DNA from 2 places in the Vibrio pomeroyi genome. Region 1 is predicted to be linked to the other one. Evidence: predicted binding sites of a transcription regulator. Region 1 holds the regulator's gene; the other holds the start of a gene.
The links. Region 1 encodes MetJ, which represses methionine synthesis genes. Its sites were predicted from a motif close to TTAGACNTNTANANGTCTAA; they were not measured.

Region 1 (8,019 bases):
TCTGTAGAATGTATTGAATACGATTTAATGTCAACAGATCCATTATGAATTTTTCTCAAGTAGATCGTGAGTAAAACTCAAGTAGTTAGATGGCTCGCAAAGCAGAAATAATGTAGAAAAAAGGCTGAAAAACACATCGTGCTTTCAGCCTTATTTATCTTAGTGAATAGTATGCTATTTACGTACTAAAACAATTGATCTGAGTATCAGAACAGACTAGACATTCTGTTTAGGTCTGATTGAATTGCACCTGCCGTTACTTCTCGACCGGCACCCGGGCCACGAATAACCAATGGATTATCTTTGTACCATTTGCTCTCAATCGCAAAGATGTTATCGCAAGGCAGCAAGTTTGCTAGGGCGTGTTCTTTAGATAGGGCTTCAACGCCTACGGTTGCCTTACCATTCTTCTCTAAACGCGCTACGTAACGCAGTACCTTCTGTTGAGAGTGCGCTTTCTCTAAACGCTCAGCCAACTCTTCGCTTAACACAGAAGCCTTATCAAAGAAGTCATCTACCGACAGATCTTGCAACTCTTCAGGTACCAATGATTCCACTTTTACGTTTTCAGGCTCGATGTCTAAACCCGATTCACGCGCCAGAATCACCAGCTTACGCATCACGTCTGAACCATCTAGGTCAGCACGAGGGTCAGGTTCAGTCAGGCCTTGTTGCCATGCTAAGTCAACCAACTCGCTGAACGGCACGGTGCCATCAAACTGTTGGAACAACCAAGACAGCGTGCCCGAGAAAATGCCAGACAACGCAATAATGTCATCGCCACTTTCACGTAAGTCACGTACCGTGTGGTTAATCGGTAAGCCGGCACCGACAGTCGCGTTGTACAACCAATGACGGCTGATCTTCGCGAAGGCATCTTGTACCTGATGGTAGTACTCGCTTGATGCAGAGCCTGCCACCTTGTTCGCCGAAATCAGGTGAATGCCTTGTTGCGCGATTTGCAGATATTTTGCCGCAAGTACAGGGCTCGCAGTCACATCGAGAACCACTGCTTCGTCATAACCTTGAATAGAGCCTAAACGCTCTAACCAGTCGTTACCATTGTTGGCAATCGCTTCGTCGTCAAAGCGCTTACCTACCGAAGTCGCATCTATGCCTTGGTCATCGAACCAATAGGTTTGGCTATCAACCACGGCTACTAATTCAAAGTTCATTCCACGACGCTTTTCAAGTTCCGCTTTTTGCTCAGCAAACAGGCTTAACCAGCTTGAACCAATATTGCCCTTGCCACATAAAGCAATCGCAACACGCTTCTGCGCTTGGAATAGTTGAGAGTGAATACCTTTCACTAGGCTTGATGTTTCACTCTTGCGAATCACTGCCACTAAGCTCAAGCCAGAGTTAGCTTCTGAGATGAATTCAACCGGCGAGCTCTTAAGTTGTTGGTAGAAACCGTAACAGTGGTTCGGGTTCTTAGTCACGCCAGCACCCACGGCAGCAATCAAAGAGAAACCCTCTTTAAGCTTAATCTCAGCTTCAATCGCGTGATCTTGTAGATATTCTAAAGCGCCACCAGCGATCTCTTCTGTGTAAGCAAGGCGCAAACAGTGCTGATCCGGTTCAAGCTCATAAGCAAGCGGCTCGAGTTGAGCACGCTTAAGCCCTTCAAGCACTTCACTCTCTAGACGGTCAAAGTCATGCCCATGACCAAAGGTCAGCTGCACGATAAGCACTTCATCCAAAGATGTGATAATTTTTGCGCCACGACCCGATGCCAATACACGCTCTATCTGTGTAGAGCCCGCCTCAGGCTGATAGCTGCAGCGTAAACTTAAGTCCATAGCACTTTGAGCCACAGGCTGTAGCGTTCGACTGTGAAGCACTGGAGCCGCTAAACGAGCTAATTCACTCGCTTCATCAAGACGAAGCAGAGGCAATAAACACGCATCCGAGACCAAACGAGGGTCTGCGCTGTATACACCAGCTACGTCACTCCAAATCGTTACGCGTTCAACCTCAGCCAATGCTCCAATCACAGTTGCAGAGTAATCCGAGCCGTTACGGCCGAGTAGAACCGTTTCACCCTCAGTGTTTTGAGCCATAAAGCCAGTAATCACCACGCGGCAATGTGCATGCTGCGCCAAAGCTTCTTTAATCAGAGGGTAAGAGCGTGCGCGGTCAACTTCAGGTTGAGCGCCCACTTCTGCACGCAAAAAGGCACGTGCATCTTGAGCAACCGCTTGTAAATCATGTTGACACAACAAAGCAGCTAATAGACGTGAAGACCAAACTTCACCGTGTCCTAGCACTTGTGCTTTTTGCGCTTCGCTTAGAGGAGCCGTTAGCTCACCCAAAGCGGTAAATTCTTGTTGAATGGTGGCCGTTAGCTGAGCCGCAGACTCACCTTCAAGCAGTGCTTCAATCAGCTCAAGTTGGAACTGACGAAGTGCTTGCAAACATTCATGGGCAATACGACCATCTTTGTCGAGCGCTTCAACAAACTCAATCAAGCGGTTGGTTGTTTTACCCGCTGCCGATACCACGACCAAGTCAGTGGCTGATGAGTATTCTCTAAGAATGTTGACCACGCGCTGGTAACACTCAGGATTCGCTAAGCTGCTGCCACCAAATTTGTGTAGCTGGCGAAAGGTTGCCATTATTAACCCTCCCCTTCAGCGATAAAGCCTTGTGTCTTTTCAAACGCTTGCTTGAGGTCATCAATCAAGTCTTCTGCATCTTCAAGACCAACAGAAAGACGCAGTAACTGTTGAGAAACGCCCGCCTCTGCCAGTGCTTCTTCGCCCATCGCACGGTGAGTCATTGACGCAGGGTGGCAGATTAAGCTTTCCACACCACCCAGAGATTCCGCTAAAGAGAACAGCTCTAACTTATCAACAAAGTACTTAAGCGCCTCGAATGAGCCTGCAAACTCGAAGCTCAGCATTGAGCCAAAGCCAGACTGCTGCTTCTTCGCGATATCATGACCCGGATGTTCAGGAAGGCTTGGGTGGTAAATCGTGCCGACGAGATCTTGTTGCTGCAGAGACGCCAGAATTTCACGTGAACTCTCTTCGTGAACTCGCATACGCGCACCTAGCGTACGAATACCACGTAGAGTCATGTAGCTATCAAATGGTGTGCCGGTCGCACCAATACAGTTACCCCACCACGCTAGCTCTTCAGCGTGCTCTTCCGTTTTGGTGACAACAACGCCACCAATAACGTCCGAGTGTCCGTTGATGTACTTTGTGGTTGAGTGGATAACAAAATCCGCACCCAGTTCTAAAGGCTTTTGGAACACCGGTGTCAAAAACGTGTTGTCGACAGCAACCAGAGCACCAACCTCTTTCGCTTTACGACAAGTTTCTGCAATATCAACCACACGAACCAAAGGATTCGATGGTGTTTCAATTAAGATCAACTTTGGCTTAAGCGCGATCGCCGCATCCAGTGCCGTTTGATCCGATTGATCAACGAACAGAACTTTGAAGTCACCTTTGAGTGAGCGAGTGTTAAACAGACGGTAAGTACCGCCGTAGCAGTCGTGTGGTGCGATAATAAGATCATCGCCGCCTAAGAAAGCAGAAACCCATAAGTTTAGCGCCGAGGTGCCACAGTTAGTGACCACCGCGCCTTTGCCCGATTCAAGCTCAAACAGTGCCGTTTCTAATAAACCGCGGTTGGGGTTACCAGAACGGGTGTAATCGTACTTTGGCACTTCACCAAAAGCGGGAAACCCATAGTTAGTCGAAAGATAAATTGGTGGGACAACGGCATGGTGTTGCGTGTCTGACTCGATACCAGTACGTACTGCGATTGTTGCTGGCTTCCGGCTGCTCATAGGTGCTTCCTTACAAGTTTTGCGTCTGAGAATCACAGCAGCTTGTCGGCATTTTGCGGCTGTGTTAGATATATGTTATTCACTTTACTTTCATAAACGTGAGACGTCAACACTTCTAGACGTCTATATGTCTTTGCTTATGGCGGTAAATCCCGCTAAAATCACCACTATTAATTTATTCTAACAACTAAAGTGATGAAGGTACGCAATGGCCGACTGGAATGGTGAATACATAAGCCCATATGCTGAGCATGGAAAGAAAAGCGAACAAGTAAAGAAAATTACAGTTTCTATCCCTCTAAAAGTGTTAAAGGTTCTAACTGACGAGCGCACTCGCCGCCAGATTAACAACCTACGCCATGCAACAAACAGTGAGCTACTGTGCGAAGCCTTTCTACATGCGTACACAGGCCAACCACTACCAACGGATGAAGACCTTCGTAAAGACCGCCCAGACGATATTCCTGCTGAAGTGAAAAAACTGATGACAGAGATGGGTATCGAGTTCGAAGCGTTTGACGAAGAATAAAAACAACTCAGTCACTGCCTTCATTATTGATTCGCTCTAGCTGAACCCTATTGATCACATCGTGCATTGTTTTTATGACTGCGCTGTGAATGATAGACATAAAAAAACCGACTTCAGATGAGTCGGTTTTATTATTCTTTTGCGCTCAATAGAGCAGCAGCTATAAAAAGCTATTAAGCCATATAGTTAGCAGGCATCTCGATACGAGCTACGCCAGACTCAACAGCCGCTTCTGCTACTGCTTTCGCTACGCGAGGAAGTAGACGTGGATCCATTGGCTTAGGAATGATGTAGCCTTTACCAAATTCCAGTGCAGTTTCACCCGCCGCTGCCAGTACTTCAGCCGGAACTTCTTCTTTCGCCAGTTCACGAATCGCTTTAACCGCCGCCAACTTCATTTCGTCATTAATTTCGCTTGCACGCACATCTAGTGCACCACGGAAAATGAATGGGAAACAAAGTACGTTGTTTACTTGGTTAGGGTAATCACTACGGCCTGTACCCATGATAAGGTCAGAACGAACTTCGTGAGCAAGCTCTGGCTTGATCTCTGGATCTGGGTTTGAACATGCAAACACAACTGGCTTATCAGCCATCAGCGTTAGTGCTTCAGCTGGAAGCAGGTTAGGACCCGATACACCCAAGAATAGATCAGCGCCTTCGATAACATCTTCAAGCGTGCGCTTATCAGTGTTGTTTGCGAACAGCTCTTTGTATTCGTTTAGGTCGTCACGACGAGTGTGGATCACACCTTTACGGTCCAGCATGTAGATCTTCTCACGCTGAGCGCCACACTTAATCAGTAGTTCCATACATGCAACCGCTGCTGCGCCAGCACCTAGACAAACGATCTTACACTCTTCTAGCTTCTTACCTTGAAGCTCGATCGCGTTCAGCATACCTGCTGCTGTTACAATCGCTGTACCGTGTTGGTCATCGTGGAATACTGGTACATCACAACGCTCAATCAGACGACGTTCAATCTCAAAACAGTCTGGTGCTTTGATGTCTTCTAGGTTAATACCGCCGAATGTATCTGCAATGTTCGCAACTGTATCAACGAACTCATCGATTGTGCGGTGTTTTACTTCAATATCGATAGAATCTAAACCAGCAAAACGCTTAAACAGTAGCGCTTTGCCTTCCATTACTGGTTTAGAAGCAATAGGACCAAGGTTACCTAGGCCAAGAATCGCTGTACCGTTAGAGATAACAGCAACCATGTTGCCTTTACCTGTGTACTTATAGACGTTATCAACGTTCTGTGCGATCTCGCGAACAGGCTCAGCCACGCCTGGGCTGTATGCAAGTGCTAGGTCTTCTGCAGAGTTTGCAGGCTTCGTCAGTTCTACGGCAATTTTGCCTGGAATCGGGAACTCATGATAATCAAGAGCTTGCTGACGGAATTGTTCTTGAGGCGATAATTCTTGAGAGGATTGAGCTTGGCTGCTGTCTTCAGACATAGGTGTAGGTTCCTAGGATATTATTATTTGGGGGATCTTGTTCATGTTAATGGATGTACTTCAAAGTTCCTAGGTGGTTGAAGCCTCTGTCTCATTAAAAAACGAGATTTCACTACTAATAAGACCAGTGAGCAGTTGAAATTACTATCGCTTGTTGAACTTTCGTGCGGAATTTTAGTGGTGAATGATAAGCAAGGAATTGCCCTGCAATAGAATAAAGAGGCAACTTATCGTTAAGTGAGATGGATACTTGGATGGAAGTCAGTGATTTTACAAATTGCAGGCAACAAAAAAGGACACCGAAGTGTCCTTTTTATGTCTAAATAGCGAGAATTACTTCTTGCTAGAAAGAGCACCGAAACGCTTGTTGAAGCGATCAACACGGCCGCCAGTATCTACGATACGTTGCTTACCAGTGTAGAACGGGTGACATTTGTCACATACGTCTAGGTGGATTGATTCTTTTGCTAGCGTTGAGTTGAACTCAAATGTGTTGCCGCAAGAACAAGTAGCAGTAACTGCTTTGTATTCTGGGTGGATTCCAGCTTTCATGGGATAACCTCAAGTAGGCCGTGTCGCTATACGATTCTAAGCCGCACACCACACGTAGTTTAAAAAAGAAATAAAGACACCGCATTCGCACAAAAGAGTGACGAAGCCATACCTTTAAGGCGCAGTATAGTAATGAATCTATAAGGCAGGATCAACTGATTTGATACATTTTTCACCAATTGTGTCTTTATTTCCTTTTTCAGCAGAAGTGTTAATTGAAATTTGGGGATGATAGCTGCCTTCGTGCGTTAGCTTGCCCTCTCTCATTCAAACTGCTCCTCGAATTTAACCGCCTTATCCTTTAGACTGTTCGCTCTCGTCAACTCAGATAAAGCCGTCCCTTTATGCGTCCAATGATTGCCCGTGTGGCACTGCCTGTTCCACTCGACAAGCAGTTCGATTACAAGATTCCAAACCACCTATTTCCGATTATTGGTGGACGAGTCTCTGTGCCTTTTGGACGACAAACCTTAACTGGAATAGTTACGGCTCTGGTTAACGAATCCGAATTCGAGCTAGACAAGCTCAAGCCAATTAAAGCGCTATTGGATAACCAACCGGTTTGGCCGGAATCTGTCTACTCACTGTTAACGTGGTGCAGTCAGTTCTATCAATACCCGCTTGGTGAAACCTTTGCCAATGCCCTACCGAGTGCGTTACGCAAAGGCAAAGCGGCAGACTTCGCGACACTGGTCGAGTGGCAATTGACGCCGTCAGGCAGAGATCAGCTGATGCAAGGCTTTGGTCGCGCTGTCAAACAAGCCAAAGTGATGCACATGCTTGAGCACGGTCCTGTTCCTCATCAAGAGTTCATTGATGAAGAAGTGGGCAGTGCAGTACTTAAGACGTTGGAAGAAAAAGGCTGGATTGAATCGGTAGAGAAAAAGCCGAAACGCCAACCTTGGCCTGAAGATCTTGAGAACGACCAAGACAAACCCAAGCTTAATGCAGAACAAGCCATCGCAATCGCGACCGTCAATAGCCAGACTGATTTCGGCTGCTTCTTACTAGAAGGTGTGACAGGCTCAGGTAAGACAGAGGTCTACCTGAATATGATCAAGCCGATACTCGATAAGGGTAAACAGGCATTGGTCTTGGTACCTGAAATCGGCCTCACTCCACAAACCATTAATCGCTTTAAGCGACGCTTTAATGTGCCTGTTGAGGTTATTCACTCTGGTTTAAACGATTCTGAGCGCCTGAATGCGTGGTTATCAGCACGCGATAAGATAGCGGGCATTGTGATTGGTACCCGTTCCGCTCTGTTCACACCGTTTGCAGACTTGGGCATCATCATTGTTGATGAAGAGCACGATGCCTCTTATAAACAGCAAGACAGCCTGCGCTACCACGCTCGTGATGTCGCGATCATGCGTGCGCACAAAGCACAGATTCCGGTTGTGTTAGGCTCAGCAACACCCGCTTTTGAAACGCTGCATAATGCTCAGATAGGCAAATACAGTTATCTCACCCTTACTTCACGTGCGGGTGTCGCACTGCCGACCACCAATAAAGTGTTGGATGTGAAAGGCGAATATCTGGAAAGTGGTTTATCGGCATCATTAATTGCCGAGATGCAACGACATCTCAAAGCAGGCAACCAAGTGATGTTGTTCCTCAACCGTCGTGGGTTCTCTCCGGCATTGATGTGTCACGACTGTGGTTGGACTGCT
Region 2 (8,019 bases), 990 kb from region 1:
ATGTGAGAAAACTTAATCTGCCCCATACTAACCACTCTTGTTGTGCGTTATAACATACATAGAACTAACTTAGCACTTGTGCGTTATAGCGTACAAGTGCTATTTGTATAAATTTTGTTCGTGATAATTTTAGTCGTGAGCAAACTTAAGTAGGTAGATGAACGAAAACATGCCGAAGAACGTGAATGTAGAAGCTAGCGTTAATCTCAAAGAGAGTTTGAGTGGTCAAGACGAGTTGCAAGTCAGCCACAACTTAAAACGCATTCGTAAAGAGAAAGGGTGGAGCCTAGACGCGACCTCAAAGGCGACAGGAGTCAGTAAAGCAATGCTCGGTCAGATTGAGCGTGGAGAGTCTAGTCCGACCGTAGCCAAGTTGTGGCAAATCGCGACGGGCTTGAACGTTTCGTTTTCGAGTTTGATCCTGTCTTGCTCTAGTGATGAATTAGTGAGCTTGTTCCGAGACGCTAATGAACTGCGTGATGAAAGCCTGAATAAGGGCTTCTCAGTCAGTGTTGTTTTTCCTTTTGAACCCTCGTTAGGCTTTGAAGTGTATGAGCTTGGGCTAGCAGAGAACTATGAGCATTTTTCTGAACCACACAGCACTGGGGTGATCGAGCATATACTGTGTATTTCAGGTCGTATGGCGGTGTTCTTCGATGATAGCTGGTATGAATTGAGCCCGGGACAAGCGGTACGCTTTAATGCCGAACAACTTCATGGATACAAGAACATTGGAACTGAACAAGCTGTTTTCCATAACATCATCCATTATCCTGACCAATGGCAGCGTTCATAACTGTGCTAGTTACGGCTTGGAAAACCTTCAAGACACAAAAAAGCACAGCTAAATAGCTGCGCTTTGTATTTTATTATGACTAAGTTTATTGGCTCACAATATTAACGTTGTGTCGCGCGTTGGCGATTTTTTCCGTTGCTAGCAGGTTTACCACCTTGAGCATTGCCGCCTTTGTTGCGGTTTCCGCCGCCATTGCCTTGTGATTGACCACCAGGGGCTTTCTTAATGAAGCCAGTCGCTGGTTTACGAGCGTTGCCATTACCGCCACCGTTTTGCTTTCCGTTACCTTGGTTAGCATTGCCTTGGCTACCGTTGCCGTTACCATTCGGCTTTTTACCACCAGGCTTATTGCTACCAGATTTGGAATGGTTACGCGGTTTCTCGCCGCCTAAACCCGGTTGAGATTTACTGTGCTTCGTTGCAAAACGTTGTGAACCGTGACGACCAGACTTACGACGTTGTGCAGGTGTTTGTGCATCAAAGTCTTCTTCTGGAATCAAACAGCCCGGCTTGTCACCGATAAGGTGTTTCTTACCCATATCGATTAGCGCTTCACGGATGATCTTCCAGTTTTCTGGATCGTGGTAACGAAGCAGTGCTTTATGCAGACGACGTTGACGGTCACCTTTAGGCACTGGCACATCTTCACGCTTTTTATATTTCACACGCTTCAGAGGGTTCGTCTCTGAGTAGTACATCGACGTTGCATTACACATTGGTGATGGGTAGAAGTTCTGTACTTGGTCACACTCGTAGTTGTGCTTTTTAAGCCACAACGCAAGGTTAAGCATGTCTTCATCTTCTGTGCCCGGGTGAGCTGAGATGAAATAAGGAATCAGATACTGCTTCTTACCGGCTTCAGCGCTGTACTTCTCGAACATCTCTTTGAAACGATCGTAAGTGCCCATGCCCGGTTTCATCATCAGATCCAGAGGGCCTTTTTCAGTATGCTCAGGAGCAATCTTCAAGTAGCCACCTACGTGGTGCGTTACAAGCTCACGTACGTATTCTGGAGATTCAATCGCCAAGTCGTAACGAACACCAGACGCGATCATGATCTTCTTAACGCCCGGTACTTTTCTCGCAGAGCGGTACAGGTCAATCGTGTGTTGGTGGTCTGTGTTCAGCTTCTCACAGATCTTAGGGAACACACATGATGGACGACGACAGTTAATTTCTGCTTTCGGATCTGAACAACCCAAACGGTACATGTTTGCCGTTGGACCACCCAAGTCAGAAATCGTACCGGTAAAGCCAGGTACTTTATCTTTAATGTCTTCGATCTCATCCAAGATAGATTCTTTCGAACGGTTCTGAATGATACGACCTTCGTGCTCTGTGATTGAACAGAAAGAACAGCCACCAAAGCAACCACGCATGATGTTCACCGAGGTTTTGATCATGTCGTATGCAGGAATCTTCGCTTTGCCGTACATAGGGTGAGGAACACGCTTGTAAGCAAGGCCAAACACGTAATCCATCTCTTCAGTCGTCAATGGAATTGGTGCTTGGTTAACCCAAAGTTCACGGTCACCGTGACGTTGAATCAAAGCACGACCTGAATACGGGTTTGTCTCAAGGTGCAAGATACGGCTAGCGTGAGCGTAAAGAATACGGTCGTTGTTTAGCTTTTCGTAACCTGGGATACGAACGGCTGTTGTTTTTGCATCGTGACGAGAAGGGCGAATCGTAATCGGCTGCGCTTTTACTTCTTCTTTCTCATCTTTCTTAGTATCACATTGCGTTTCCACTTCGTACGGGTTTACCGGCACGTAAGCTTTGTTCGGCTTTTCGATACGAGAAGAGTCTATGATTTTGAAGCCTTCAGGCGCTGCAGCAAGGTTGATTGCCGTACCACGAATGTCTGTCAGCGTTGACATGTCTTCGCCATCAGCAATGCGGTGTGCTACTTCAACCAATGCACGCTCAGCGTTACCAAAAAGAAGGATGTCTGCTTTCGCATCAAACAATACAGAGCGACGAACTTTATCCGACCAGTAGTCGTAGTGCGCAACACGACGCAAGCTCGCTTCAATACCACCAAGTACGATTGGTGTACCTTTGTAGGCTTCGCGACAACGCTGAGAATAAACCAGAGTTGCACGGTCAGGGCGCTTACCACCTTCGTTATTTGGCGTGTAAGCATCATCGTGACGTAATTTGCGATCAGAGGTGTAGCGGTTGATCATGGAGTCCATGTTACCCGCTGTGATGCCGAAGAATAGGTTAGGTTTACCTAGCTTCATGAAGGCATCTTTATTGTCCCACTTAGGTTGAGCAATAATGCCCACGCGGAAACCTTGAGCTTCAAGAAGACGGCCAATGATAGCCATACCAAAGCTCGGGTGATCGACATACGCGTCACCAGTTACAATAATAATGTCACAGCTATCCCATCCAAGAGCATCCATCTCCTTTCTACTGGTAGGCAAAAAGGGTGCAGTTCCGTAGCACTCGGCCCAGTATTTTTTGTGTTCGTGAATAGGAGTGATATCGCTGTACATATTTCGACCTCTGATTTTTGAGGCGGGAATTATAGCGGCATGCGCCCTGACTAGCCAGTAGAACATGCCCCTGTTAGTTCTGGTGTCTTTCGCTATATCGCTTTTAAAAGCAGCAAAAGAGCCATACAACAGCATAGTTGAAGCCTTGAATAACGTCGCTAATTTGTGATTTTGATTAGTGTTCGCAGCAGTTTTTGATATTATTCGCGAAAATAAGTCTGAAGAAGTAGATCCACAATGGTCGAAACGTTATTAGTACAATTTGCTCCAATGCTTTTAGGAGCCCAACTGATCTTAACCCTCATCTTGGTGAAAGGGGATATTTGCCCGGGACAACGTGGCCGTATTCACAAGATGTTGCCTGCAATTGGCGTGCTTTGGCTAGCGGTTGCTTCAGTGAAAATTGAAGCCTTTCTGGTCGTGTTCGCAATCTTTTATTTCTATTCTCAAGTTCAAACCAAAAAGACACGTGATTCTGGCCCTATTTGGGTTATGTATTTGGCGTGTGGTTTGGCATTGTCGTACGTTGCTATTCAAGCGACTGAGCAAGCAACCACAGTCGGCATCATTACAACTCTGCTGTTGGTGGTATTGTTAGGCGCTGCGTTTGGCCATTTACTGCTGACGATCGCAAGAACGCGTTTGCAAGCATTCCACCGTGTTTTGCCTGTGGTGGGTGTATTGACGGGGATGCTGGTGGTACTGGCGACAGTCGTGAACGTTTACTCACTCTCTGAAGCTCAGTTAGAGCCAGTAATTTCCACGTTACTATTTAGCTTCGCTTTGTTGATCTCTTCTATCGTAGTGTGGTGTTGGCATCTATTGTTTGTTAAGACACCTGAAAAGCTTCAACTGACAGTTTCATTGCTGATGTTATTAGCGGCCGCTGTTGGTTTAACGCCAGTTTGGGCAATGTAACTTTGGGTATGGTAACCACGTATCTGATTTAAGAAGTGTGATCTGTTTTTTAGCGTGACCTTGGTAAGCGTTCTAAACTTAATTCTAGTTAGTGTGTTCGTAAGGAGTACGAGATGGATTTAAGCAACGTCAAAAGTCTGGATAGCATTATCTTGCTGGGAATCGTGAACGAGAAACTGCGCTTAGAGTGCGACAGTTTTGAAGAGCTCATTAGCATGTATGAGATGGATATAGAAAGTGTCGTCGGTAAGCTGGATATGCTTGGCTATCAATACGACCCACTGACTAACCAGTTTAAATCTTACGCAAGATAGTCTATTTTTCGCGAATCAACAGATATCGAAAATTATCGGTACTGAAACTAAAAAGTCACAGATTATCTGTGACTTTTTTTGTTTCTGACGGTTGTCTCTTGTGCTTGGTGTAAGAGGAGCTAGCTGATGATGGTTATCGTTAAACGACCTCAATACCATCAAGGTGACTCTTACTCTGTTGCCTTGCCGTACTAAAGAATGCTTGCAGGTAGCGCTTGTCTTTTTCTGAGTTTCTTACCGCTGCAAACAGTCTTCTTGAAAGCCCTTTACCTAAAGGTTTACTGGCGATTAAGCCCTGTCTTGAAAACTCACTGATCGCCCAATTTGGCAATGCCGCGACACCTAATCCTGCCGATACCATTTGTACCAACATCAATGTGTTGTCTGCCTGTTTCCATTTCTTCGGTTCAATGCCTGCAGGTTGTAAAAAGTGCTTCACCACATCCAAGCGCTGCTTTTGAACAGGGTAGGAGAGCATAGTGAGATCGCTAAGATCTTGCGGATCAATGCTTGGTTTGTCGGCCAAAGGCGAGTTAATTGCAGTGATCAAACGCATCTCGAAATCGAAAAGTGGCTCATAGTGAACCTCTGAACGTGGCTGAATGTCGGAGGTGATCACCAAGTCTAATTCACCAGCCATTAATGCGGGTAGAGGCTCAAAACCAAAGCCCGATGAAAAATCTAATGTCACGCTTGGCCAAGCAACTTGGTACTCCTTCAAAGCGGGCATTAACCATTGGAAGCATGAGTGACACTCGATCGCCATGTGTAAACGACCATTCACATCCTCTTTCAGGCTTGCGAGTTCGTTCTCTGCTTTAGCGATTCTTGGCTGTATCTCATCGGCGAGCTTAAGCAAAATCTCACCTTCAGAAGTGAACTTAACTGGCCTAGTTTTACGTAGGAAAAGCTGACCGCCAATACGCGCCTCAAGGTCTTTCAATTGGTGAGAAAGCGCCGACTGCGTCAAATGAAGAGAGGTTGCGGTTGCTGTCAGTGAGCCGCTGTCTCTCAAGGTAGTCAATGTTCGAAGGTGTTTAAGCTCTATCATGAGTATTCCTCATATTCCCTAAGCCAATTCAATATTTCTTAATAATCACCCTACGGGGTTTTTTATCATTTGTAAACGTCTAGATGTCCAGATGGATTTAATTACCTCATCTTTGGTTTATTCAAGATGAATATTTTTAATAAACAAGATGAATATTTGGACGTTGTTCATTATTCAGATTGGGTGGATAGTTTAGCCATCCAGACGCCTTTTTGAAAAAGCGAAATTTTCAACAGGTGGTCTGAAAAGATACTAACAATTATTGAATAAGGAACAGGTTCATGACTACGACAACGCATATTCTTGGCTACCCACGCATCGGTGAAAAACGCGAACTCAAATTCACATTAGAGAAGTACTGGCGTGGTGATATTGACCAATCACAACTTAAGCAGCTCGGCAGCGAACTGAGAAATCGTAACTGGAATGTACAAGCCGACGCGAATCTAAGCTTTGCAACTGCGGGTGACTTCGCATGGTACGACCATGTGTTAACTACGACTTTGCTTTTAGGTCATGTGCCACAACGCCACGCTGGTGGATCTGAAGAAGAAAAAGCCTTCCCAGACTTAGATACCTTGTTCCGAGTGGGACGTGGGCAATCACAAGTTGAAGCTACTTGTTGTGGTGGGAAGCATGGTTCAGAAAGCGCTCAAGACGGTGCTGCTGCATCTGACATGACCAAGTGGTTCAATACTAACTATCACTACATTGTTCCAGAATTCAGTAAAGATGATTCGTTTGAAGTGAGCTGGCCGCAACTGTTTGATGAGGTGAATGAAGCCATTCAAGCTGGACATAAGGTTAAACCAGTCCTTCTTGGTCCGTTGTCTTACTTGTACTTGGGTAAGGAAGTAGAAGAGGGCTTTGATCGCTTAGCCTTGTTGCCGCGCTTGCTGACTGCCTACCAAGCGATTTTAGCTAAGCTTGCCAAACTGGGTGTTGAGTGGGTGCAAATCGACGAACCTATTCTGTCGCTTGAGCTTGAAAAGCAGTGGGCCGATTCATTCAAATTGGCTTATCAAGTAATTCAAGGTGATGTGAAGCTACTATTGACCACTTACTTTGATTCGGTGACGGACACCTTAGACAAAATCGTCAAACTGCCAGTGAATGGCTTACATATTGATTTAACCGCTGCGCCACAACAGCTCGATGAAGTCGTGAGTAAACTACCGGACGAGTGGGTACTGTCTGCTGGTGTCATCAACGGACGCAATGTTTGGCGAGCAGACTTGGCTACCCAGCTAGCGAAACTGCAACCTGTGAAAGAGAAGCTAGGCGATAAGCTTTGGGTGGCGAGTTCATGTTCGCTGCTGCACAGCCCTGTTGACTTAGAGTTGGAAGATTCGCTTAGCGATGAAGTGAAAAGCTGGTTTGCTTTCGCGAAACAGAAAGTCACAGAGGTTAGCTTATTGGGTGCGGCGCTAGACGGCGATCAAAATGCCATTTTAGCGTGTGAGACTTATAGCCAGCCGATTGTTGCCCGCAAGAGCGCGACTCACGTAAATAAGCGGCAGGTACAGGCTCGTATTAATACTATTACCAAAGCATTAGCGGAGCGCAGTGCACCTTATGCAGAACGCGCTGCACACCAATCTGAGGTTTTAGGTTTACCTTTACTGCCGACCACAACCATTGGTTCGTTCCCACAGACTGGCGAGATCCGTGTTCAACGTAGCGCTTATCGCACAGGAAAGTTGAGCGAAGCGGAATACACCACCGCATTAAAAGGTCACATCGCGGATGCGGTGAAACGCCAAGAAGCACTCGACTTAGATGTGTTGGTGCATGGCGAAGCGGAACGTAACGATATGGTGGAATATTTTGCTGAGAATCTAGCAGGCTTTCAAACCACCAAATTTGGTTGGGTGCAAAGCTATGGTTCTCGCTGCGTGAAACCTGCGATTGTGGTGGCAGATATCGAGCGCGAAAAACCGATGACGGTGGAGTGGTCGACCTACGCACAATCTCTAACTTCTAAACAAATGAAAGGCATGCTTACTGGTCCTGTCACTATCTTGTGTTGGACGTTCCCACGTGAAGATATCTCACGTAAAGAGATCGCTAACCAATTGGCATTTGCGCTGCGTGATGAAGTGTCTGACCTACAAGATGCGGGAATCAACATTATTCAGATTGATGAACCAGCGATTCGTGAAGGTTTGCCTCTGAAAAAACGCGACCACGCAGAATACTTAGAGTGGGCGGTAGATGCCTTTAAGATCTCAGCCGCGAGTGCTAAGCCAGAGACGCAGATTCATACTCACATGTGTTACAGCGAATTCAACGAAATCATTGATTCAGTGGCTGCACTAGACGCCGACGTGATTACCATTGAGACTTCTCGTTCGAACATGGAACTGCTTAAAGCGTTTGAAGAGTTCAATTACCCGAATGCGATTGGCCCAGGTGTTTACGATATTCACTCGCCAA

Region 2: the regulator MetJ is predicted to act here: its motif matches at 5,655-5,674, upstream of metE (5-methyltetrahydropteroyltriglutamate--homocysteine S-methyltransferase).

What each region holds. Positions count from the first base shown of each region.
Region 1 covers NZ_AP025506.1:3,353,028-3,361,046, forward strand. Annotated here, with positions in the region: gene OCV12_RS14890 (bifunctional aspartate kinase/homoserine dehydrogenase II) at 207-2,618, opposite strand; gene OCV12_RS14895 (O-succinylhomoserine (thiol)-lyase) at 2,621-3,802, opposite strand; gene metJ (met regulon transcriptional regulator MetJ) at 4,011-4,331, shown strand; gene OCV12_RS14905 (malic enzyme-like NAD(P)-binding protein) at 4,505-5,794, opposite strand; gene rpmE (50S ribosomal protein L31) at 6,128-6,346, opposite strand; gene priA (primosomal protein N') at 6,691-8,019, shown strand, end outside.
Region 2 covers NZ_AP025506.1:2,361,636-2,369,654, reverse strand. Annotated here, with positions in the region: gene OCV12_RS10365 (benzoate/H(+) symporter BenE family transporter) at 1-26, opposite strand, end outside; gene OCV12_RS10360 (helix-turn-helix domain-containing protein) at 158-796, shown strand; gene OCV12_RS10355 (YgiQ family radical SAM protein) at 898-3,300, opposite strand; gene OCV12_RS10350 (hypothetical protein) at 3,538-4,218, shown strand; gene OCV12_RS10345 (DUF4250 domain-containing protein) at 4,332-4,532, shown strand; gene OCV12_RS10340 (LysR substrate-binding domain-containing protein) at 4,672-5,583, opposite strand; gene metE (5-methyltetrahydropteroyltriglutamate--homocysteine S-methyltransferase) at 5,865-8,019, shown strand, end outside.